DNA from 2 places in the Vogesella oryzagri genome. Region 2 is predicted to be linked to the other one. Evidence: riboswitches for the same ligand, from Rfam matches in the RefSeq annotation. Region 2 holds a riboswitch; the other holds the start of a gene.
What was found. Region 2 has a riboswitch for thiamine pyrophosphate ahead of thiC (phosphomethylpyrimidine synthase ThiC). Riboswitches for the same ligand answer to the same signal wherever they lie in the genome.

Region 1: another riboswitch for thiamine pyrophosphate. It lies ahead of ABNW52_RS06225 (thiamine ABC transporter substrate-binding protein); the one in region 2 lies ahead of thiC (phosphomethylpyrimidine synthase ThiC).

The regions. Positions count from the first base shown of each region.
Region 1 is NZ_JBEFLD010000003.1:200,113-211,644, forward strand. Features, by position in the region: gene ABNW52_RS06205 (ABC transporter transmembrane domain-containing protein) at 1-1,000, shown strand, start outside; gene ABNW52_RS06210 (nucleoid-associated protein) at 976-1,986, shown strand; tRNA gene ABNW52_RS06215 (tRNA-Thr) at 2,288-2,363, shown strand; gene katG (catalase/peroxidase HPI) at 2,510-4,717, opposite strand; TPP riboswitch at 5,125-5,221, shown strand; gene ABNW52_RS06225 (thiamine ABC transporter substrate-binding protein) at 5,276-6,292, shown strand; gene ABNW52_RS06230 (GNAT family N-acetyltransferase) at 6,303-6,881, shown strand; gene ABNW52_RS06235 (ABC transporter permease) at 6,878-8,410, shown strand; gene ABNW52_RS06240 (ABC transporter ATP-binding protein) at 8,397-9,383, shown strand; gene ABNW52_RS06245 (D-sedoheptulose-7-phosphate isomerase) at 9,388-9,975, shown strand; gene ABNW52_RS06250 (methyl-accepting chemotaxis protein) at 10,326-11,532, shown strand, end outside.
Region 2 is NZ_JBEFLD010000002.1:449,847-461,378, reverse strand. Features, by position in the region: gene ABNW52_RS04945 (peptidase U32 family protein) at 1-1,895, opposite strand, end outside; gene ABNW52_RS04940 (hypothetical protein) at 2,017-2,331, opposite strand; gene ABNW52_RS04935 (DUF2789 domain-containing protein) at 2,509-2,739, opposite strand; gene ABNW52_RS04930 (hypothetical protein) at 2,857-3,201, shown strand; gene ABNW52_RS04925 (sugar ABC transporter substrate-binding protein) at 3,350-4,279, opposite strand; gene ABNW52_RS04920 (sporulation protein) at 4,680-5,420, opposite strand; gene ABNW52_RS04915 (tetratricopeptide repeat protein) at 5,595-6,605, opposite strand; gene ABNW52_RS04910 (tetratricopeptide repeat protein) at 6,657-7,688, opposite strand; gene thiC (phosphomethylpyrimidine synthase ThiC) at 7,864-9,768, opposite strand; TPP riboswitch at 9,870-10,010, opposite strand; gene ABNW52_RS04900 (protein-L-isoaspartate O-methyltransferase family protein) at 10,157-10,816, shown strand; gene ABNW52_RS04895 (rhodanese-like domain-containing protein) at 10,819-11,145, shown strand; gene ung (uracil-DNA glycosylase) at 11,266-11,532, shown strand, end outside.

The sequences.
Region 1 (11,532 bases), on a different contig from region 2:
GCTGGCGCAGTTCATCCTGTATGCGGTGGTCACCGCCGGGGCCATCGGCGCGGTGGCCGAAGTGTGGGGCGACCTGCAACGTGCCGCCGGCGCCACCGAACGCCTGCTGACACTGCTGTCCCATCATTCGCCGGTGACGCCGCCGCTGCAGCCGCAATCATTGCCGATCACCGGCGACGGCATCCGCTTGAGCGGCGTGGGCTTTGCCTACCCGTCACGGCCGAACAGCCGCTCGCTGGATGGCATCGAGCTGCATGTCCACCCGGGCGAGCAGGTGGCGCTGGTGGGGCCGTCCGGCGCCGGCAAGACCACCTTGTTCCAGCTGCTGCTGCGCTTTTACGACCCGCAAGTTGGCCGCATCACCCTCAATGGCGTGGATATCGCCACGCTGGACCCGGCGGTGCTGCGCCGCCATATCGGCATCGTGCTGCAAGACACGGTGATCTTTGCCACCAGCGCGCTGGAGAACATCCGTTACGGCCGGCCAGAGGCAAGCGACGAAGAGGTGATGGCCGCCGCCCGCGCCGCTGCGGCGCACGATTTCATCGAAAAACTGCCGCAGGGCTACCACAGCTTTCTCGGCGAGCGCGGCGTGCGGCTGTCCGGCGGCCAGCGCCAGCGCATCGCCATCGCCCGCGCCATTCTGAAGAACCCGCCGATCCTGCTGCTGGACGAAGCCACCAGCGCGCTGGACGCCGAATCCGAGCAGCTGGTGCAGGCGGCACTGGAGCGCGCCGCCGCCAACCGCACCACACTGGTGATCGCCCACCGCCTGGCTACGGTGAAGCAGGCCGACCGCATTATCGTGCTGGACGGCGGCCGCATCGTGGCCGAAGGCCGTCATGACGAACTGCTGGCCAGCTCGCCGCTGTACGCCAGACTGGCCGCCTTGCAGTTTGGCGCTGCGGCCAACCTTGTTGCCGGCGCGGCGGGCGGCGATAATCGCGCCTCAACTGAAACGGAGCAAGACACAGCATGCAGATCAGCGAAGCCCGAGTAGAACGACTGGTGATCCACCGCGTGGGCAACCCCAACCGCGGCGAGCCCTTGCAGTTGTCCGGCAAGGCCATCGGCGTGGACGAGGCGGTGTCGGCGCTGATTCTGGACGGTTACCTGAAGGGCATCGTCTCGGACAAGAAGAAGTTCCAGTTCGTGCACGAGACCGACCTCAATCTCAACGAGCTGTACCACTACAGCCGCCAGTTCTTCCGCGGCGAACTGGACCTGCTGGCCTTGTCGCAGAACATCGCCAAGCACCTGTACGCGCGCTCGCAGCACCCCAATATCGCCGCCGGCGACCTGCTGATCATCCTGTTCTCCGGCCTGGGTGAAGCCGACGCGCCGCAGCGCGCGCTGGGCATTTTCAAGGCCGAGATCCAGGAGGACTTCCTCACCATCGTGGAAAGCGGCGAGGTGTTCGACATCAGCCACGCCTCCGGCATCAATCCGCGCCTGATCGACAAGGGCGCGCTGCTGCTGGAAAGCGGTCCCACGCTGTACGCGGTGGACCGGCTGGGGCACGAGGCCAAGTTCTGGGTGGATGACTTCCTGCGCGCGCTGCGCGTGCCGGACAGCAACTCCACCAGCAAGCTGGTGGCCGAGGTGATCGAGCAGGTGGCGGAGGAAATTGCCGACCCGGCCGCGCAGCTGCGTTTCCGCGACGAAGTGCTGAGCCACTGTAAGGCCGAGCCGGAAGTGTCGCCGCGTGACATGGCCGATATGGCCGAGCGCTACGTGCCGGCGGGCGAGGTGAACCGGCTGTTCGACAACGCGGCGGAAAGCTACGGCTTTTCGCTGCAGAGCGAGGCCCCGCTGCCGGCGCAGGGTGTGGCCAAGCGGCTGGAGAAGTTCTGGAGCAAGGTGGGGGTAGGGCATGGTGTCAGCCTGCTGCTGCCATCCGACCTGAGCCTGCAGAACGTGCAGAGCGTGAAGGGCGACAACGGCGAACTGACGCTGACGCTGCATCTGCTGCAACGCGACGAGTAAGCCTGCCGCCGCTCCGCAATGCCTAAGGCCGCTGCCACCGGACAGCGGCCTTGTTGTTGGCGCCGGGGCCGGCGGCTGGTGGTGTGGCGGTGCCAAATTCAGGCACTGGGTGTGTTGCTTGCTGCCGTGCGGCCAACGTGTTCACGCCGATTCTGCTGGCGTAACGACGTTGGCGACGGTCCTGACCACGTCACCTACCCAGCGCGGCGCCACGGTTGTTTTGTAAAAACAGCCAATTGGCGTAAACAATTAAAAAAAGCTTGCTAAAGCAGTAAGTATTGTCTATTATCCGTCGCCTAACGCCGGTGTAGCTCAGTTGGTAGAGCACCTGACTTGTAATCAGGGGGTCGCGAGTTCGATTCCTGCCGCCGGCACCAAATACCAAACAGGACCTTGTCTTTGACAAGGTCCTGTTTGCATTGGGCGTCGACTTTAGCTGGGGCGCGACTGCAGCGCTGCTGGCAAAAAAACAGGGCAAACCGTGAGGTTTGCCCTGTGGCACGTTGGCCGCACGCGGCGCGGATCAGGCCAGGTCGAAACGGTCCAGGTTCATCACCTTGTTCCAGGCGGCGACAAAGTCGGTGACGAACTTCTGCTGTGCATCGTTGCTGGCATATACCTCCGCCAGCGCCCGCAGCTGCGAGTTGGAGCCGAACAGCAGGTCAACCACCGTCGCCGTCCATTTCAGCTCGCCGCTGGCGCGGTCGCGCCCTTCCAGTACGCCGTTGGTGGCGGATTTCTGCCACTTGGTACCCATGTCGAGCAGGTTGACGAAAAAATCGTTGCTCAGGGTTTCCGGGCGTTTGGTCAGCACGCCGTGCTGGCTGTGGCTGCTGTTGGCATTCAGCGCGCGCAGGCCGCCGACCAGCACGGTCATTTCCGGGGCGCTCAGCGTCAGCAGTTGGGCCTTGTCGAGCAGCAGCTCGCCGACGACGCTTTCCAGCCCTGGCGCCGCGTAGTTGCGGAAGCCATCCGCCTTCGGCTCCAGCACCTGGAACGATTCCACGTCGGTCTGCTCGGCACTGGCATCCATGCGGCCGGGGGCGAAGGGCACGCTGACCGGCTGTCCGGCCTTGCTGGCAGCGGCCTCGATCGCCGCGCCACCGGCCAGCACGATCAGGTCGGCCAGCGAGATTTTCTTGCCGCCGGTAGCGCTGGCGTTGAACTCCTGCTGGATCGCGGCCAACGTTTGCAGTACCTGCGCCAATTGCGCCGGCTGGTTCACCGCCCAGTCCTTCTGCGGGGCCAGGCGGATGCGCGCACCGTTGGCGCCGCCGCGCTTGTCGCTGCCGCGGAAGGTGGCGGCCGAGGCCCAGGCGGTGGTCACCAGCTGAGCGATGCTCAGGCCGGAAGCCAGTACCTTGCTCTTCAGCGCGGCAATATCCTGTGCGTCGACCAAGGCGTGATCCACGGCGGGGATCGGGTCTTGCCAGATCAGCTCCTCTTTCGGCACCAGCTTGCCCAGGTAGCGGGCGCGCGGGCCCATGTCGCGGTGGGTGAGCTTGAACCAGGCGCGGGCGAAGGCGTCGGCAAACGCCTGCGGGTCCTGGTGGAAGCGGCGGGCGATCGGCTCGTAGATAGGGTCGAAGCGCAGCGACAGGTCGGCGGTGGTCATCATCGGCGGGTGTTTTTGGCTCGGGTCGTGCGCGTCCGGGATCATGTCTTCCGGTCTGACGTCCTTGGCCACCCACTGGTGCGCGCCGGCCGGGCTCTTGGTCAGCTGCCATTCATAGCCGAACAGGGTGTCGAAGTAGCCGTTGTCCCAGGTGGTGGGATTGGGTTTCCACGCGCCTTCGATGCCGCTGGTGGTGGTGTCCACGCCCTTGCCGCTGCCAAGCTTGTTGATCCAGCCAAGGCCCATTTCCTCGATCGGTGCCGCTTCCGGTTCCGGGCCGACCAGTGCCGGGTCGCCGGCGCCGTGCGCCTTGCCGAAGGTGTGGCCGCCAGCCACCAGGGCCACGGTTTCTTCGTCGTTCATCGCCATGCGGGCGAAGGTTTCGCGCACGTCGCGGCCAGAGGCCACCGGGTCCGGGTTGCCGTCCGGGCCTTCCGGGTTGACGTAAATCAGGCCCATCTGCACCGCCGCCAGCGGGTTTTCCAGTTGGCGATCGCCGGAGTAACGGCTGTCCGGCTGGTCGCTGGTGGCCAGCCAGGTTTTTTCCATGCCCCAGTAGACGTCTTCTTCCGGTGCCCAGATGTCCGGACGGCCGCCGCCGAAGCCGAAGGTCTTGAAGCCCATCGATTCCAGTGCCACGTTGCCGGCGAGGATGAACAGGTCCGCCCACGACAGCTTGCGGCCGTATTTCTGCTTGATCGGCCACAGCAGGCGGCGCGCCTTGTCCAGATTGCCGTTGTCCGGCCAGCTGTTGAGTGGCGCGAAGCGCTGGTTGCCGCTGCCGGCGCCACCGCGGCCATCGGCGATGCGATAGGTGCCGGCGGCGTGCCAGGCCATGCGGATCATCAGGCCGCCGTAATGGCCCCAGTCGGCGGGCCACCAGTCTTGCGAGTCGGTCATCAGTGCGTGCAGATCCTGAACCACGGCATCCAGGTCCAGGGTCTTGAATTCGGCGGCGTAGTCGAACGCCGCACCCATCGGGTCGGATTCGGTGCCGTGCTGATGCAGGATGCTCAGCTTGAGCTGGTTCGGCCACCAGTCGGCATTGGACTGGCTGCCGGCCACGCTCTGCGGGGCGGCGCTACCGGCAAACGGGCATTTGGCTGCTGTGGACATGGGTATCTCCTATTGTGGTTTGTGTCGGCATGACGGCGCCGGGCCGGCGTGCAGGCGATGTGTGACGAGCTGATTGGCTTACTGGCCGCCGGCTGGCATTGGTTGCCGGTGGCGCTTGGGTAGGTGCGGCGTGGCTGGCGCTACTGCAGCCAGACTAGATTGGCCCAGATGTCATCCAGCATGACGCGGCTAGGCAGGAAGCGTTTCATGGCGTGTGCTCCGTAGGTGATGACTGCAGTATGGTATTGGCTTATAAATTTGTTAAATTGATTGTTGTTAATTGATTGTTTGCGTTTGGCTATGGCTGCTTCACGTGATAGTCCATGACGGCGGCAAAGGCAAAACCCGGCTGGCCGTGGTGCTTGCGGCCAACTTTGAGCATCGCGACGCAGACGCTATACTCGCGGCTCGATCACCGGGGGTGCCTGCCAGGCGGCGGGCTGAGACATACCCCAGAACCTGATCTGGGTCATACCAGCGGAGGGAGCGTGATGCGCGGCCCGGCCGCGTCCCGCTTCTTTTTTTGGTGCGCGCCATTACCAAAAGAGGATGTCTGCAATGTTCAAGAAAACTGTTTTGCTGCTGGCACTGGCCGGCGCTTCCCTGACTACCCTGGCCGGCGAGCTGCGCGTGCTGACGCATAGCTCCTTCAGCCTGCCCAAGGACAAGCTGGCCGAGTTCGAGAAACAGGCCGGCGTGAAGCTGTCCATCATCAAGGCCGGCGATGCCGGCGAGATGCTTAACAAGCTGATCCTGACCCGCGGCAACCCGATTGCCGACGTGGTGTACGGCATCGACAACACCCTGATCGGCAAGGCCAATGCCGCCGGCGTGCTGGAGCCGACCAGCAGCAAGGTTGGCCGCAGCGTGACCGGCATCAGCCTGCCGGGCGCGGTGGCGGTGGACTACGGCTACGTGAACCTGAACATCGACAAGGCCTGGTTTGCCAAGCAGAAGCTGGCGCTGCCGACCAGCCTGGATGATCTGGCCAAGCCGGCCTACAAGGACCTGCTGGTGGTGGAAAACCCGGCCACCTCCAGCCCGGGGCTGGCTTTCCTGCTGGCTACCATCGCCGGCAAGGGCGAGGCGGGCGCTTTCCAGTGGTGGGCCAAGCTGCGTGACAACGGCGTAAAAGTGGCCAAGGGCTGGAGCGAGGCTTACTACACCGATTTCAGCCGCAATGGCGGCGCGCGCCCCATCGTGGTGAGCTACGCCACCAGCCCGGCGGCCGAGGTGTTCTACAGCAAGGAAAAACTGAGCGAAGCGCCGACCGCCAACCTGCTGCTGCAAGGCGGCGTGTTCCAGCAGATCGAAGGCGTGGCCAAGGTAAAAGGCGGCAAGGAGCCGCAAGCGGCGCAGGCGTTTGTGGACTTCATGCGTGGCAATGCGGCGCAGCAGGCGCTGCCGACCGAGATGTGGATGTACCCGGCAGTGGCCGGCGTCAGCCTGGACCCGGTGTTCAAGCATGCGCAGCAGCCGCAGGCCGCCAGCAATCCCAAGCTGGATGCCATGCAGCACAAGACCGCCGGCTGGGTCAGCCGCTGGACCCGCGTAGTACTGAAGTCCGGTAACTGAGCCCGACGCCATGTTTGCGGCCAACCTTGCGCCCGAGCGTAGTGCCTGCGCCGACATCCTCAGCCCGCGCCTGATCCTGCGGCATCTGGATGCCGAAGTGCTGCGCCTGGGCTGCAATGGCCGCCATGCCGAGGCGGGTGCCCGGCTGGGCGCCGCGTTGCCGGCCGACTGGCTGGGCGAGCAGGCGCTGATGGCGCTACGGCTGGCGGACATGCTGGCCGACAGCGCCTACGCGCCGTGGTCGCTGCGCGCCATGCTGTGTCGCCGCAGCGGCCGCATGCTGGGGCATATCGGCTTTCACAGCATGCCCGGCCCGGAGTATCTGCACCCGCTGGCGCCGGGCGCGGTGGAGCTGGGCTACACCGTGTTTACCGCGCACCGCTGCCAAGGCTACGCCGCCGAGGCGCTGGCAACCTTGCTGCACTGGGCGCTGCGTAGCCATGGCCAGCAGCGCTTCGTGCTGTCGATCGCGCCGGACAACGCCGCCTCGCTGGCGTTGGCGCGGCGCTTCGGTTTTGCCCAGGTTGGCCGCTGGTTCGATCCGCAGGACGGCGACGAGCTGGTGTACCTGCTGGAGCACGGCGCATGAGCTGGCTGCTGCGCGGCAGCCTGGCCTTGCTGCCGCTGTTGTTCCTCGCCGCCATGGTGGCGGCGCCGCTGACGCGGCTGCTGTGGGAGGGCGGCAGCGCCTTCAACCCGGCCTTGCTGCACGACGACTACCTGCAATGGCGGCTGCTGTGGTCGCTGTTGCAGGCATTAATCAGTTGCCTGCTGTGCCAGCTGATCGGCCTGCCGCTGGCCTGGACGCTGGCGCGCTATGACTTTCCCGGCCGCGGCCTGCTGCTGCGCTTGCTGCTGTTGCCGTTCGTGATGCCGACGCTGGTGGCCGGTCTCGGCGTGCTGGCGCTGTTCGGCCCGCATGGCGTGGCTGGCATCAATCTGCAGGACACGCCGTGGCTGCTGCTGTACGGCAACCTGTTCTACAACCTGCCGTTGCTGGTGCGGGCCGGGGTGGATGGCCTGTCGCAGGTGCCGGCCAGCCGCCTGCTGGTGGCGCGCACGCTGGGTGCCACGCCGTGGCGCACCTTCTGGCGGGTGGAGTGGCCGGTGGTGCGGCCGTGGCTGGCGTCCGCGCTGTGCCTGATTTTCCTGTACTGCTTTGCCGGTTTCGGCCTGGCGTTGCTGCTCGGCGGGCAGCGCTATGCCACGGTGGAAGTGGAAATCTACTCGCTGGTGGCGTACGAGCTGAACCTGGCCGACGCCGGTGCATTGGCCTTGCTGGCGCTGGCGGTGGGTGCGCTGGCGGCCGGCGGCTATGCACTGATCGAGCGCCGGCTGGTGAAGGACAGCCGCCCCGGCCCCACGCTGTGCCAGCGGCCGCAAGGTTGGCCGCAGTGGCTGCAACTGGCCGCCACTCTGCTGCTGCTGGCGCTGTTCGCCGCCGCCCCCCTGCTGGCGATCGTGCTGCGCGCGCTGCAGGCGGATGCGGCCAGCTGGCAGGCATTGTGGGATGGCGAAGTGCTGGCCGCCATCGGCAATACGCTGCAGTTTTCCGGCGCCGCGGTGTTGCTGGCGCTGGCGCTGGGGCTGGCGCACGGCATTGCCGCCGCGCGCTGGTGGTGGCTGCGGGCGCTGAGCTTTTTGCCGTTCATGGTGTCGCCGGTGATGCTGGCCTTTGGCCTGCTGCTGCTGTACCCGCAGTACGGCGCCAGCCTGTGGCTGCTGGTGGCGGCCTATGCCTTGCTGGCGTACCCGTTTGTCGCCAAGGCGGTGGCCGGGGCGCTGGCCAGCCTGTCGCCCACCTTGCCGGCGGCGGCGCGCACGCTGGGCGCCACCCGCTGGCGCGCCTTCTGGCGTGTCAGCCTGCCGTTGATTCGCCCGGCGCTGCGCCGCGGGCTGGCATTTGCCGCCGCCACCGCGGTAGGCGAGTTCGCGGTGACGCTGTTTCTGTCGCGCCCGGAATGGACCACGCTGACCACGCTGATCTACCAGCGGCTGGGGCGCCCCGGTGCGGCCAACCTGGAGCAGGCGCTGCTGCTGACCTGTCTGCTGCTGGCGTTTGCGCTGCTGGCGTTTTTGATCATTGAATGGCCGGAGAAAAATCGTGCTGCAGATTGACGGGCTGACTCTGGCCTTTCGCCAGCGCCGCGTGCTGGAAGCGGTGTCGCTGCAAGTGGCCGCCGGCGAGACGCTGGCGCTGCTGGGGCCGTCCGGCGCCGGCAAATCCAGCCTGTTGGCGGTGCTGGCCGGTTTGCAGCGGCCGCAGGGCGGCAGTGTGCGGCTGAACGGCCGCGATTTGTTGACGCTGCCACCGGAACAGCGGCAGCTGGCGATGATGTTCCAGGACCATGCGCTGTTTCCGCATCTGGATGCTGCGGCCAACGTAGCCTTCGGTCTGATCGAGCGCGGCACGCCACGGCGCGAGGCGCGGCAGCAGGCCGAGGCGATGCTGGCGGCGGTAGGGCTGGCCGATCGTGGCCGTGCCGCCTGCCACACCCTGTCCGGCGGCGAGCGGCAGCGGGTGGCGCTGGCGCGCGCGCTGGTGTGCCGGCCGCAACTGCTGTTGCTGGACGAGCCGTTTTCCAGCCTGGATACCGACCTCAAGCAGCAGCTGCTGGCCGATGTGGCGCAGCATCTGGCCGGCTTGCAGGTGCCGGCTTTGCTGGTGACGCATGACCGCCACGAGGCGTTTACCCTGGCGCAGCGGGTGGCCATTTTGCAGCATGGCCGCATCGTGCAGCAGGGCACGCCGGCCCAGATTCTGGCGCGGCCAGCCAGTAGCTGGGTGGCGCGCTTTGTCGGCTTTCATAATGTGTTCGAACAATATGCCATCCCGCCGCAGGCCTTTGTGCTGGGCGCCGCGCAGCCGCAGCGTGCCATCGTGGCAGTGGCGCCGCAGGCCGATGGCTGGCAGGTGACGGTGGCCGGCGATGGCGCGCCGTGGCAGCTGTTGCTCAGCGCCCGCGAGCTGGCCGGCGGCCCGCCGCCGCAGCCGGGCGGCAAGCTGGCGGTCGGGCTTCGGCCGGAAGAGCTACTGCGCTGGCCGCTTGAGGCGGGTACAATGCCCGCCCATCAAGATCAACAAGGCTGACATCATGAAACCGCATATCGTTGCCACCCTGACCGAAGCGCGCAGTGCCCTGGATGCGCTGCTGTCCAACCCGCAAGCGCTGGCCGCCATCGATGCCGCCGGCGATGCGCTGGTGACGGCGTATCAGCATGGCAAGCGGGTGTTCAGCTGCGGTAATGGTGGCTCCATGTGCGATGCCATGCACTTTGCCGAGGAACTGTCCGGCCGCTACCGCAACGACCGCCGCGCGCTGCCGGCGGCCAGCATCAGCGATCCGAGCCACATCAGCTGCGTCGGCAACGATTACGGCTACGAGGCGATCTTCTCGCGCTATCTGGAAGCGCACGCCGGCGCCGGCGATGTGCTGCTGGCGATCAGCACCAGTGGCAGCAGCAAGAACGTGCTGGCGGCGGTGAAGGCAGCCAAGGAAATGGGCATGGTGGTGGTGGCACTGACCGGTCGCCCCGGCTCGGTGATCGGCCAGCTGGCGGACATCGACGTGTGCACCCCGGGCGGCCAGTACGCCGACCGCGTGCAGGAGCTGCACATCAAGGTGATCCACATCCTGATCGAATCGGTAGAGCGCGCGCTGTTCCCGCAGAACTACGCCTGAGCACGACAACCGCCGTTACAAACAGCCCGCCGCGTGCGGGCTGTTTCGTTTTTTGTTACATGTCGTTCGGGTAAAGTGTTGGCAGGAATTCGCAGTGTGACCGTGCCGTGACAGCCGTTGCCGCCATTTTCTGCCCGTCGGCTGGACAGATGGTAACGGTATCGACAGTTTAAACGGAATGACGTGGCACAGTATGGTGCTGGGCGGTACAGGGCGGCAAAAGCGGCGGCTAGGTGCAACTACCTAATGGCATTTTATTGCATTGACATGGTTTGGCGGCGCGGCTAAGTAACAAGTGGAATTTATTGCAGTTTCCGTTATTCAATCCCACCGTAAACGGAGCAATCCACATGATCCGCCCACTTACCATCGGCCAGCGTCTTGGCCTGTTACTGGCACTGCTGCTGCTGATTGCCGCCACCCTTGGCGGCTTTGGCATGTATGTGCAAAACCGCATTCTTGCCGATTATTCCAGCACCTACCACGACCGCGTGGTGCCCTTGCAGCAGCTCAAGCAAGTGGCGGACGGCTACGCGGTCAGCATCGTCGATGCCGCGCACAAGCTGCGTGCCGGTGCCATCAGCCGCGATAGTTTTCTGCAAAACCTGGCTAGCGCTCGCAGCACCATAGACCAACAATGGCAGGCCTACCGCAGCACCTTGCTTACCGCAGAAGAACAAAAACTGGTGGCCGAGACCGAGCAGGCGATGCAGCTGGCCAATGCCGGCGTCGGTCAGCTGCAGCAGCTGGCACAGGCAGACGACCGCGCCGGCCTGCAGCAATTCAACGACAGCAAACTGTACCCGGCGCTGGACCCGGTGTCCGGCCGCATCGCCGCGCTGATCGCACTGCAGCTGCGGGTGGCGGCCGAGCAATACGACACAGCCGCAGCGGCGGCGCAGCGCAGCGCGCAGCTGTCGATGCTGCTGATGGCGCTGGGCCTGCTGCTGGGCGCCGGCATGGGCTGGCACATCATTCGCCAGCTGCTGCGCCAGCTGGGCGGCGAGCCGGCCGACGTGGTGCAACTGGCGCAGCGCATTGCTGCCGGTGATCTGGGGCAGTCGCTACCGGTGCGCCAGGGCGACAACAATAGCGTGGTGGCGTCGATGGCGGCGATGCAGGGCGCCTTGTGCCGGCTGGTGCAGAACCTGGAGCAGGTGATCGCCCGGCTGTCGGTCAATGCCACCGAGTTGGCCGCTTCCTCCGAGCAGGTGGCGGTGTCCGCCGAAGAGCAGACCCGCTCGGCAGCGGCGATGTCCGCCTCGGTAGAGCAGCTGTCGGTGAGTATTGCCTCGGTCAGTGACAACACCCAGGACGTGGCGCGCGATGCCGACAGCGCCGGCAAGCTGGCGGGCGAGGGCGAGCAGATCATCGCCGGCACGCTGCAGACCATCCAGCAAGTCAGCCAGCAGGTGCGGGAATCGCAGCAGCAGGCCAATCTGCTGGGTAGTAAATCACAACAGATTTCCGGCGTGGTGGAGGTGATTCGCGACGTGGCCGAGCAGACCAATCTGCTGGCCTTGAATGCCGCCATTGAGGCGGCGCGCGCCGGCGAGG
Region 2 (11,532 bases):
CCCATCACGTGCATTTCGCACGGGCGGCATTCGAACTTCAGGGTGTAGGTCTCGTCGCCGGATTTCAGCACCATCGGGTCGGCGCGTACCTGGCCCATCACCCCCTTCACGCCCTTGGCCTGCTTGGGGCACAGGTTGTAGGAGAAGCGCAGGCAGTGCTTGGTGATCATCAGACTCACCTCGCCCTCTTCCTGATGCGCCTCGTACGCCGGCTCGATCACCTCTACGCCGTGCTTTTTGTAGAAGTCCCACGCCAGCGCGTTGTACACATTGGCCAGGTAGCTCAGGTTCTGTTCGGGGAAGCGTGGTGCCGGCAGTAGCTCGGCCTTGCGCTGCGGCCGCACCCAGGCGGCGACGCGGGCGGCTTCCAGTTGTTCTACCGCCTCGCGGCGCAGGCCGTTGATCACCGAAGCCGGCACGAACCATGGCTGGGCCAGCTGCAACGCCACGTCGTGCGCGGTAAACATGGTGTTGCCGAGCTTGGCCACCGCCTCGCGCAGGCTGCTCTCGGCGCGGGCGGCATCCTTGGCCGGCTCCAGCGCAAGGTTGGCCGCAACGCTGGCGCTGCAGCCGTCGGCGTCGGTGAGGGTCAGCGTCAGGCCGTCAGCGGTATCGGCCAGGGTGGCCCACACGCCGACGCGGCGCTCGGCGGATTTTTTCAGCAGCGCCAGCTCCCAGGCGTGGTCGCGGTTGCGGCTGATGTCGGTGCCGGGTTTGAGGCCAGCCAGCAGCGCCGGGTCGTTCGGCTGGCAGCGCCACAGCAGCAGGCCGCCGGGCGCCTTGCCGATCTGCTTCACGGTGTTGAGCTGCATGCCCACCACGTCGCGCTTCTTCATGAAGTTGATGCCATCGCCGTTGCTCATCTGCTCGCTGGTGGCGATTTCCAGCCAGCCCTCGCCTACCTGGTGCACGGTACCCAGCTGTACGCCGACGAACTTGGGCGAATCGAAGGCGCCGATGTCCTGTTTGCGGCCGGTGGCAAAGTAGTCGGTGGCGCCGCGGTGGAAGGTCTTGTCCGGGTCGGGGGTAAAGAAGATTTCGCTGCTGCCGCTGGCGGCCGGCGCCAGCTCCGGGCGGCGCTCGAAGATTTCGTCCAGCAGCAGGCGGTAGTGGGCGGTGATGTTCTTCACATAGCTCACGTCCTTGTAGCGGCCCTCGATCTTCAGCGAGCGCACGCCGGCGTCCAGCAGTGCTTCCAGGTTGTTGCTCTGGTTGTTGTCCTTCATCGACAGCAGGTGCTTGTCGAACGCCACCACGCCGCCCTTTTCGTCGGTCAGCGTGTACGGCAGGCGACAGGCCTGCGAGCAGTCGCCGCGGTTGGCGCTGCGGCCGGTGTCGGCATGGCTGATGTAGCACTGGCCGGAGAACGCCACGCACAGCGCGCCGTGGATGAAGTATTCGATGGCGGCCGGGTCCGGACCTTCGGCCACGGTCTGCGCGATCTTGGCGATCTGCGGGATGGTCAGCTCGCGCGCCAGCACGATCTGGCTGAAGCCGGCATCGGACAGGAAGCGCGCCTTGTCGGCATCGCGGATGTCGCACTGGGTGGAGGCGTGCAGCTGGATCGGCGGCAGGTCCAGCTGCAGGATGCCCATATCCTGCACGATCAGCGCATCGACGCCGGCATCGTACAGTTGCCAGATCAGCGTGCGCGCGGCGTCCAGCTCGGCGTCGTGCAGGATGGTGTTCAGTGTGGTGAAGATGCGCGCGTGATAGCGATGGGCAAACTGCACCAGGGACGCAATGTCTTCCACGCTGTTGCAGGCGTTGTGGCGCGCGCCAAAGCTGGGGCCGCCGATATACACCGCGTCGGCGCCGTGCAGGATGGCTTCGCGGCCGATGTCGGCGTTCTTGGCGGGGGATAGCAGCTCAACCTGGTGCGGCAACAGACTCATGAATACTTCCTGCGGTGGGTGGGGTGAAGGGGCGGAAGTATAGCGGAATCAGTAGCTTAGGTGTAGCCACCCGCAGCGCTGCCGTGAGCGCCGGCAGTGTGCGGGCGCGGCATGGCGGCGATCAGCCCAGCAGGCGGAAGATTTCCCAGTGCTGGGTGCCGGAAACCACGTGCGGTTCCAGCTGCTTGCTCCACGCCGCGTGCGAATCCAGGCTGGCAAGCTTGGCCCAGGCGGTTTCCAGCTCGGCCAGGCTGGCGACGGCGATTTCGGACTGGATGGTGGACTCTTTGGCGCCGATCGAGCCGGTGAGCAGGCGGGTATTGGCTTCGGTCCAGCCGATCTGCGAGCCGATCTCCCGCAGCCAGTGGTGCATCTGGTCGAGCACCTCTGCCTTGTGACCAAAGCGGGCCTCGATACTCCAGCGGGCAATGAACATGATGGCTACTCCTGTCAGACAGGGCATGCCGAACGCGTGCGGCCAACGGTTGCCGCTGCAGCGCGGGGCCGGGGTGGCCGTGTTGCAAGGCAGCCGGGCCGGCGCCCGCCGCATGGTGGACGCGCATGCCCAGATGGGTGTAACCCAGCATAGACCATGGCCGTGCCGGCGGCAGCGCTAGCCGGTGAGCAGATTGGCCAGCGCGTCCACCGCCTCGGCCCACTCCGCGTCGTCGTCCAGCGACTGCTTCAGGAACGCCGCCTGCGAGCTGCTCCAGAACGGGGCTTCTTCGATATTGGTTTCGGGGTCCAGCGGGTGGCTGGCGATAAAGGCGCGGATAGCGTGGGCATCTGCCGGCAGGCCCAGTTGCTTGAACAGGCCCGGCAGATCGTGATGGCTGGTATCCATGTGGCGCTCCTGTTGGCGGGGGTGTCCTGTCCAGCATAGACGGCGATGGAACTTGCTGCGGGGCAATTGCTCTAGCGTTGATTGACCCGAATCTGGCCACCGGCCCGGAGACATCGCATGTATCGAATTGCCCCGCTGATTGCCGCTGTCATGGTGCTGAGCGCCTGCAGCCCGGAGCAAACCGCCCAGTTACAGCAGCAGGCGTCGGCCGCCATTGGCAGCGTGCACCAGGTGGTGCAGGACAGCAGTGCGCCGCTGGCCGAGCTGAAGCAGCAAGCCAGTGCCGCCATCGGCAGCACCGACAAACTCAAGCACCAGGCCAGCGCCGCCATCGGCGTGGCCAAGCGCGTGGGTGCGGCGGAGGCCATCCTCGACCCGGAGCTGGGGCAGCAGATCGACGCTGCCAAGCAGCAGGTGGATGCCGTCAAACAGGCGGCCGATGCCGTCACCGGTAAGCCGTAACGCCGCGGCCAACGTTGGCCGCGGCACGCGCTGGCGCCGCGCTTGCCCAGCGCACAAATGGTGGCTGGTGGCCCGGACGGTGGCATGAAAAAACGGCTGGCCGGCACGATGCCAGCCAGCCGCCGTCACGCCCGCCTGCGGCGCGCGCTCAGTTTTTCTGCGCGTACTTGCTCATATTGGCCGGGGTCACCAGCTCGAACGGAATCCACACCTGCGACGGCACTTTCTTGCCGCGCGCCAGATCTACCGCCGCCCTCACCCCGCCGCCGCCTTGCCCCAGCGCGTCCTGGAATACTGTCACCTTCAGGTCGCCCGCCTTCATCGCCGCCAGCGCGTCATGGGTGGCGTCGATGCCGGCGACGATCATCTTGCTGTTCATCTTGCCGGCGGCTTTCAGCGACTGGATGGCGCCGATGGCCATTTCGTCGTTGTTGGAGATCACGGCATCGAACTTCATGCCGGTGGTCAGCCAGTTGTTCATCAGGTCGGCGGCCTGGGTTCGGCTCCAGGTGGCGGCCTGTTCCGCCACGATGCGCATGCCGTTGCACGGCGGTTTGGCAATCACCTCTTTCACGTCGCGCGTGCGCTGCAGCGCCGACTCATTCGCCAGATCGCCGACGATCAGCAGAAAATCGCCCTTGCCCTTCATCAGGCGGCACACTTCGCGGGCCTGCATGGTGCCGGATTCTTTTTCATTGGAGCCGACGAAGGTCACGCGCGGCGGTAGCGCCTTGTCACCGGGCGGGTGGTTCACGTAGATCAGCGGAATACCGGCCTGGGTTACCAGCTTGGTGATCTTGGGGGTTGCCTGCGAATCGACCGCCACCACGATGATGGCGTCCACCTTCTGCGCGATGAAGTTCTGGATCTGGCTGAGCTGGCGGCCGATGTCGTCCTGCGCATCCTCGAACTGGACTTTCACGCCGGGCATCTTGGCCGCCTGCTGCTGCATGCCGGCCCGCACGCGGGTGAGCCACGGGTTGGAGTTGGCGATGGTGGCGCCGATTTTTTCGGCCAGTGCCAGCGGGCTGGCCAGGCTGGCGGCCAACGTTATGGCAATTGCGGATTGTTTCAACATGCATTGTCTCCTGGTCATGGCCGCCGGTAGCAAGGCACCGGAGGCAAATTTATTTCCACAAGTTAACAATTGCGGAAATAAATTTCCAGAAGACTTTTTGCCGTCACCCCAATTCCCGTCAGTTGCCGGCCTATGATGGCACTCGGGCACCGCGGTTGGCGGAGCGGCGTCGTGGCATGGCCGGTATGTCGCCGCGGAAACCGGGCCATGCCTCGACTGGTGCGACTGCCCGCCCGCCGGGCAAGGCGTACGGGGAGTGGACAACTGCTGGGTGTTGCCGCGGTTGGCCGCTCGCCGCCGACACGGCGGACGGCCGCGCGTGGCCCCGCGCTGGCCGCTGCCGGCGGCTGGGCGTGAGCGAATGGGGCGTGCGGCTAGCGCGGCGGTGTCGCGGTCAGGACTACAGCGGCAGCCGCTGGCGCAGCTCGACGGCCCAGTCGCGGCTGGCAAAATCGGCGCCCATCACCAGTGCCTGGTAGCTGTCGCTGCCAAAGCGCGCATCCACCTCGATCAGCACATGGGTGTCGCTGCCGTGCGGGATGAAGGTCAGCTCGATCTCCTGGAGGCGGAAGTTGCCGCCGCGCGGGCGCAGCTCGAACTCCTGGTAGCAGCCCAGCGTGCTCACCACATTGCCGACGCGGGCGGTACCCACCTCCACATCAGTGCTGGACAGCGCCCAGCCCAGCTGGTCGAAGGCGCTCAGCAGCGCGGCTACCGGCGGCGGCGGCAGGATTTCCAGCAGGTCGCGGTCGCTGGCATCGCGCGCGGCGTCGATGGCCAGATCGGTGTGAATCCACACCGGCAGCGGCCGGCCGTAGTGCGCCAGTGCATTGATCGGCGTTTCCGCCGGCAGGTTGATCTGGAACGGCAGCTCGCGGCTTTCGCCGGCGCGGATGGTAAAGCGCTCCGCCACCCGTACCGCGCCCAGCGGTAACGCGCCGCGCGCCTCGTGGTCACCGGATTCCTGCTCCGCTTCCACCATCAGCACCAGCTCGATCTTCTCGATGTCCTGATCGGCTCCGCCGCCGTGCACCACGACGCGGCCGCGCAGCAGCTCGCCCGGGTACAGCCGCGGGTTGTCCAGTTGGGTATCGACACGGGCGCCACCGACGCCAATGGAGGCCAGCAGTTTCTTGAACATTTTTGTATCCGTATGTGTTGAATCGGCAGAGGCAGCAGACTGTAGTCGTGGCGGCAAGTTCCGGCAAGGTGGCACGCCGTTGGCCGCATGCCCGCTGCGGCGCTTGTAACGGTGAGTAGAACAGTTCGGCCTGTAGGCCCCGTACAAGGAGCATGGCTCTGCCAGGGCGCGGCGCTATTTGATGGCGTCGAACAGGCGCTCGGATTCGGCAATCATGCTTGCACCCTGCTCCTGTTTGCCATTCTTCTTGTACAGCCACCCCAGGCTGTTGAGGGTGACCGCATAGGCGTAATGCTGCGTGCCTACGCTGGAGGCAAAGGCATCCAGTGCTTGCCGGTAATAACCTTCTGCCACATCGACATGGTGCAGATAGTGATGGGCATCGCCCAGTTCGCGCAGCACGATGGCCTTGTGCACCCGGTCGCTGTTCAGGTTGTTCTGCTCCCCGCTCAGTACCTCCTCCAGTAGCGGGATGGCACGGGGGTACTGTTTGCTATCGATGTAGCTGCCGGCAAGACGCGCTTTCGACACCCGGATCGACGGGTGGTCGGCCGGCATAATCTGTTGCTTGATGGCGAGGGCTTGCTCCAGATAGCGCTCGGCGGAAACCCAGTCCCGCTTGCGGTTATACAGCGTGCCCAGATTGTGCAGGCTTTCGGCCACCTCCTTGCTGTTTTCTCCGGCAAGGGTCTTGCGCATGGCCAATGCCTGTTCGTGCAGCCGGATGGCCTCGCCATAGTTACCGGTGTATTGGCGCAGCAGGGCCAGATTGTTCATCGATTCGGCAACCAGCAGATGTTGCGTGCCCAGTAGCTGTGTGCGCAGTGCGAGGGCTTGCGTGCCAACGGGCTCTGCTTCCTTGAAGCGGCTGCTCTCGCGCAGGAACTGGAACCATGCGTCCAGCAGATCGGCATACAGCAACGTGTCAGCGGGTACGGCTTGCGGGCCGTAAAGCAGAGATTGCAGCAACACGCCTGCTTCCTGATAGTGGTCCTTCTGTAGCCAGCTGCGGGCAAGGTCCCGCTGCGCCTGCCAGCGGGCAGGCTGGTCGGTGGCGCTGGCAAGCGCCGCTTCTGCCAGTTGGGTGGCCTGCTGGTAATTGCCCTGTCGCAGCAGATCATCGACACCATTGGCATGGCAGGCAATGGCGAAGAGCAGGGGGAGGACGGGACGGAAAATGTGCATATGGGCAGCCCTGGATGATGTGCTTGCTGCCGGAAGTAATCCGGCGTGCCGTCAGTTCTGGTTTTCCGCGGCATCCATGATGCGCTGGCCTTCGGTGATCAGTTGCTGGCCTTCGCTGCTATGGAGGTTTGTTTTCAGCAGCCATCCCAGATTGTTCATGGTCTGGCCTACTGCGTAATGTTTTGCTCCCAGTGCCTGCGGCAGTACTACCAGGGCCTGGCGGTAGTACTGTTCCGCTTCCATGGCCTTACCCTGGTCCTGAAGGCAGTCGGCGATGGCGCGTAAGGTTCTGCCCGTCTGGTCAAGCGAGTCTTCGCCATTCCGTTGTGTCATGGCCAAGGTTGCCTGTAATTGCGCCATGGCTTCGTCGAAGCGCTTTTGCTTGCGGTACAGCCAGCCCAGCATGCGCATGCTGCGAGTCAGACTGGGGTGATCAGGGCGCAAGACATGCTGCTTGATGCGGATGGCTTCGATCATCATGGGTTCGGCCTGTTGGTACTGGCCGGGAGCCATGTGATTGAAGCTCAGGTTGTACAGGCTTTCTGCCACAGGGAAACTGTCATGCCCTGCCAGTTGCTCGCGTATTTCCAGTGCTTGTTTCAGCAGCTTCTCGCTTTCAGACATCTGGTCTTGCATGCCCAGTGCAACCCCTAGGTCATTCAGTGTCTGGGCAACGTCCAGATGTTGTGCCCCCAGATGCTGCTGACGTATGGACAGTATGCGGCGGTAGAGCTTTGCGGCCGCTTTGGACTGCTGCCGGTCCAGATACACGCCAGCCAGACCTTCCTGCACTTCTGCCTCGATCAGGCTACTAGGGGGAACCTGGCGGCTGTCCTGCAACAAGGCCTTGAATATGAGCTCCGCCTGGTCTGCTTGATGGCGTTCCATCATGGCGTTCGCCAGGTCGATTTGTGCACGCAATCTGCCTGCCGAGTCATCCGCGGGTAGTTGCTGCAGTGCCTGCCGGGCCTGTTGCATTGCTTGCAGGTAATAACCGTCCTGCAGCAATTGCTTGGTTTCCGTCGCGAGTGCAGGGAGCGCCAGTGGCAAGTACAGCAGCAGTCCGAAGAGTGCTTTTTTCATGGCATGACCTTGTCTTGTAGGGAGGCCATGGTGCCGCAAATTATGCCAATGGGGAACAGCGGTGGCTGACGGATCGCGGAATGTCGCGGTGTGGAGGCGGCTGTGTCTGTCTTGAAAAAAGGTTGGCCGCATCGCTGCGGCCAACCTTTATCGTTTCACGGGAAGCAGTGCCTAGTTACACCTTGTCGTATAGCTTGCCGCCGCCCTGCACGAACTCGATCGATTTCACTTCCATGCCCTTCTGCAGCGCATCCTGCTCGCTGATGCCCTGTTTGGCGGCGAATTCGCGCACGTCCTGGGTGATCTTCATCGAGCAGAAGTGTGGGCCGCACATCGAGCAGAAGTGTGCCACCTTGGCGCTGTCTTTCGGCAGCGTTTCGTCGTGGAATTCGCGTGCCTTGTCCGGATCGAGGCCGAGGTTGAACTGGTCTTCCCAGCGGAACTCGAAACGTGCCTTGGACAGCGCGTTGTCGCGGATCTGCGCGCCCGGATGGCCCTTGGCCAGGTCGGCGGCGTGGGCGGCCAGCTTGTAGGTGATGATGCCTTCCTTCACGTCGTTCTTGTTCGGCAGGCCGAGGTGTTCCTTCTGCGTCACGTAGCACAGCATGGCGGTGCCGTACCAGCCGATCTGCGCGGCACCGATGGCCGAAGTAATGTGGTCGTAGCCCGGCGCGATGTCGGTGGTCAGCGGCCCCAGCGTGTAGAACGGCGCCTCGTGGCACCACTCCAGCTCCTTGTCCATGTTCTCCTTGATCAGCTGCATCGGCACGTGGCCGGGGCCTTCGATCATCACCTGCACGTCGTGTTGCCACGCGATCTGCGTCAGTTCGCCCAGTGTCTTCAGCTCGCCCAGCTGCGCCGCGTCGTTGGCGTCCCAGGCAGAGCCTGGACGCAGGCCGTCGCCCAGCGAGAAGGCCACGTCGTAGGCCTTCATGATGTCGCAGATGTCCTCGAAGTGGGTGTACAGGAAGTTTTCCTGGTGATGCGCCAGACACCACTTGGCCATGATCGAGCCGCCGCGCGACACGATGCCGGTCATACGGCCGGCGGTCAGCGGCACGTACTGCAGGCGCACGCCGGCGTGGATGGTGAAGTAATCCACGCCCTGCTCTGCCTGCTCGATCAGGGTGTCCTTGAAGATTTCCCAGGTCAGGTCTTCGGCCTTGCCGTTGACCTTTTCCAGCGCCTGATAGATGGGCACGGTGCCGATCGGTACCGGCGAATTGCGCAGGATCCACTCGCGGGTTTCGTGGATGTTCTTGCCGGTGGACAGGTCCATGATGGTGTCGGCGCCCCAGCGGATGCCCCAGGTCATCTTGTCCACTTCTTCGCTGATCGACGACGTTACCGCGCTGTTACCGATGTTACCGTTGATTTTTACCAGGAAATTGCGGCCGATGATCATCGGCTCGGATTCCGGGTGGTTGATGTTGTTGGGGATGATGGCGCGACCGGCGGCGATTTCCTGACGCACGAATTCCGGGGTGATGGTGTCCGGCAGGTTGGCGCCGAAGCTGTGGCCGGGGTGCTGGCGCGTCATCAGCTCCAGCAGGCGGCTGTTGCCGGTGGCCTTGAGCGATTCGACATAGGCCTGGCGGTTGAGGTTTTCGCGGATGGCGACGTATTCCATCTCCGGGGTGATGATGCCCTGCCGTGCGTAGTGCATCTGGCTGACGTTGCGGCCAACCTTGGCGCGGCGCGGCTTGCGGGTCAGGTTGAAGCGCAGCTCGGCGAGCTTGGGGTCGGCTTCGCGCTGGCGGCCGTAGTCGCTGGACAGTCCAGCCAGCAGCTCGGTGTCGTCACGCTCGGCGATCCATGCCGCGCGCAGCGGGGCAAGGCCGTTCTGGATATTGATGCTGACGGCGGGGTCGCTGTACGGGCCGCTGCAGTCGTAGACGTAGATCGGTGGGTTCTGCTCGCCGCCGAACTGGGTCGGGGTGTCGGCCTGGCTGATCTCGCGCATCGGCACGCGGATGTCCGGGCGGCTGCCTTCGACATAAATCTTGCGGGAATTGGGTAGCGGCTGGATGGCGGCGGAATCCACCACCATTTGCTGGTTCAGTTTGGCAGGCGCGTTCATCGGGGGTTCTCCAGTGCGATGAAACGGCGCAAGGAGCGGCCCGGAATGCCCGGCTGCAGGTTGGCCGCAGACCGGTGCGGGAACGCATGACGATGTGCGGTGTCTGGCAGATTACGCTTCCCTACGCCGGTATTATCCGGGTCAGGTTCGAAGGGTGACTCTCACCCGCCAACCTGCCAGTGTCGTTTGCGCACAACGCTGTGGCATCCTTCACGGCAGGGGCAGGACCCCTAGCGATGCTGTGAAGGTAAGTTAATTGTGGGATAATCGCAAGTTAGGTTGCGCCCGCATCTGGCGTTGGTCGCCTGCGAAAACCGCATGAAATCAAGCGTTAATGCCGTTTTCAGAGTCGTCCTTTCATTAGTCTTGAATCCCTCGGAGTTTCCGAATGAATTTCGAACAAGCCCGTTTCAACATGGTTGAGCAGCAGATCCGTCCGTGGGATGTGCTCGACACCTCCATTCTTGATTTGCTGTTCCACGTGAAACGCGAAGATTTCGTGCCAGAAGACAAGCGCACGCTGGCGTTTGCCGACGTGCAACTGCCGCTGGAAAACGGCTGCACCATGCTGGAGCCGAAAGTGGAAGCCCGCCTGGTGCAGGACCTGCAGGTGAAGTCCACTGACAAGGTGTTGGAAGTGGGCACCGGCAGTGGCTACCTGACCGCGCTGCTGGCTGCCGTCAGCCAGCACGTGTACAGCGTGGACCTGGATGCCGAGCAATCGCAGCGTGCTGCGGCCAACCTCAAGACCGCCGGCATCCGCAACGTGACCCTGTCGGTCGGCAACGGTATCGACGGTCTGGCCTCGCAGGCGCCGTTCGACGTGATCTGCGTCGGCGGCTCGGTGCCGGTGGTGCCGGAAGCGCTGAAGTCGCAGCTGGCCATCGGCGGCCGTCTGGCGGTGATCGCCGGCGACGCCCCGGTGATGATCGCCAAGGTGATCACCCGTGTGTCGGAAAACGCGTATCAGGAAAGCGTGAGCTTCGACACCAACATTGCCCGCCTGCAGCAACTGGACGCCATCGAGCCGTCCCGTTTCAGCTTCTGAGCATGATCGGCGAAATCACTGCCCGCGATCTGGCGGCCTGGCTGGCGGACGAATCCCGCGTCAAGCCACTGCTGCTGGATGTGCGCGAGGACTGGGAATACAAGCTGTGCCATATCGACGGCTCGCAGCAGATGGTGATGAACCTGGTGCCGCTGCGGCACAACGAGCTGCCGGACGATGTGCCCATCGTCACCATCTGCCACCACGGCGTGCGTAGTTTCCAGGTCGGCCTGTATCTGCAGAACGCCGGCTTTGAAAACGTGCTGAGCCTGCGGGGCGGCGTGGATGCCTGGGCCAACGATGTCGACCCGGCGATGGCGCGCTACTAGCTCGCCGCGGGTATGCGTAAAGCCGTTCCAGACCTGGAGCGGCTTTTTTATTGTCACCACCGCAACCCGCCACCGCCGTCGATGCGGGCGGTGCGTTCGGTGGCTTGTGTAGCGATGACCATGACTTTTCTGTCCCCTGCAATCGAAACCCTGCCCGCCGCCTGGCGCGAGCTGCTGTCCACCCCGACGCTGGCGACGCAACTGCAGGCTATCGATACCCGCCTGGCCGCCCGCGCCGCCGCCGGCGTGGCGATCTACCCGCCGCGCGAGCTGATCTTCAATGCCTTGCATCACGTGGCGCCGCAGGATGTGCGGGTGGTGATCCTGGGGCAGGACCCGTACCATGGCGCCGGCGAGGCGATGGGGCTGAGCTTTTCGGTGCCGGCC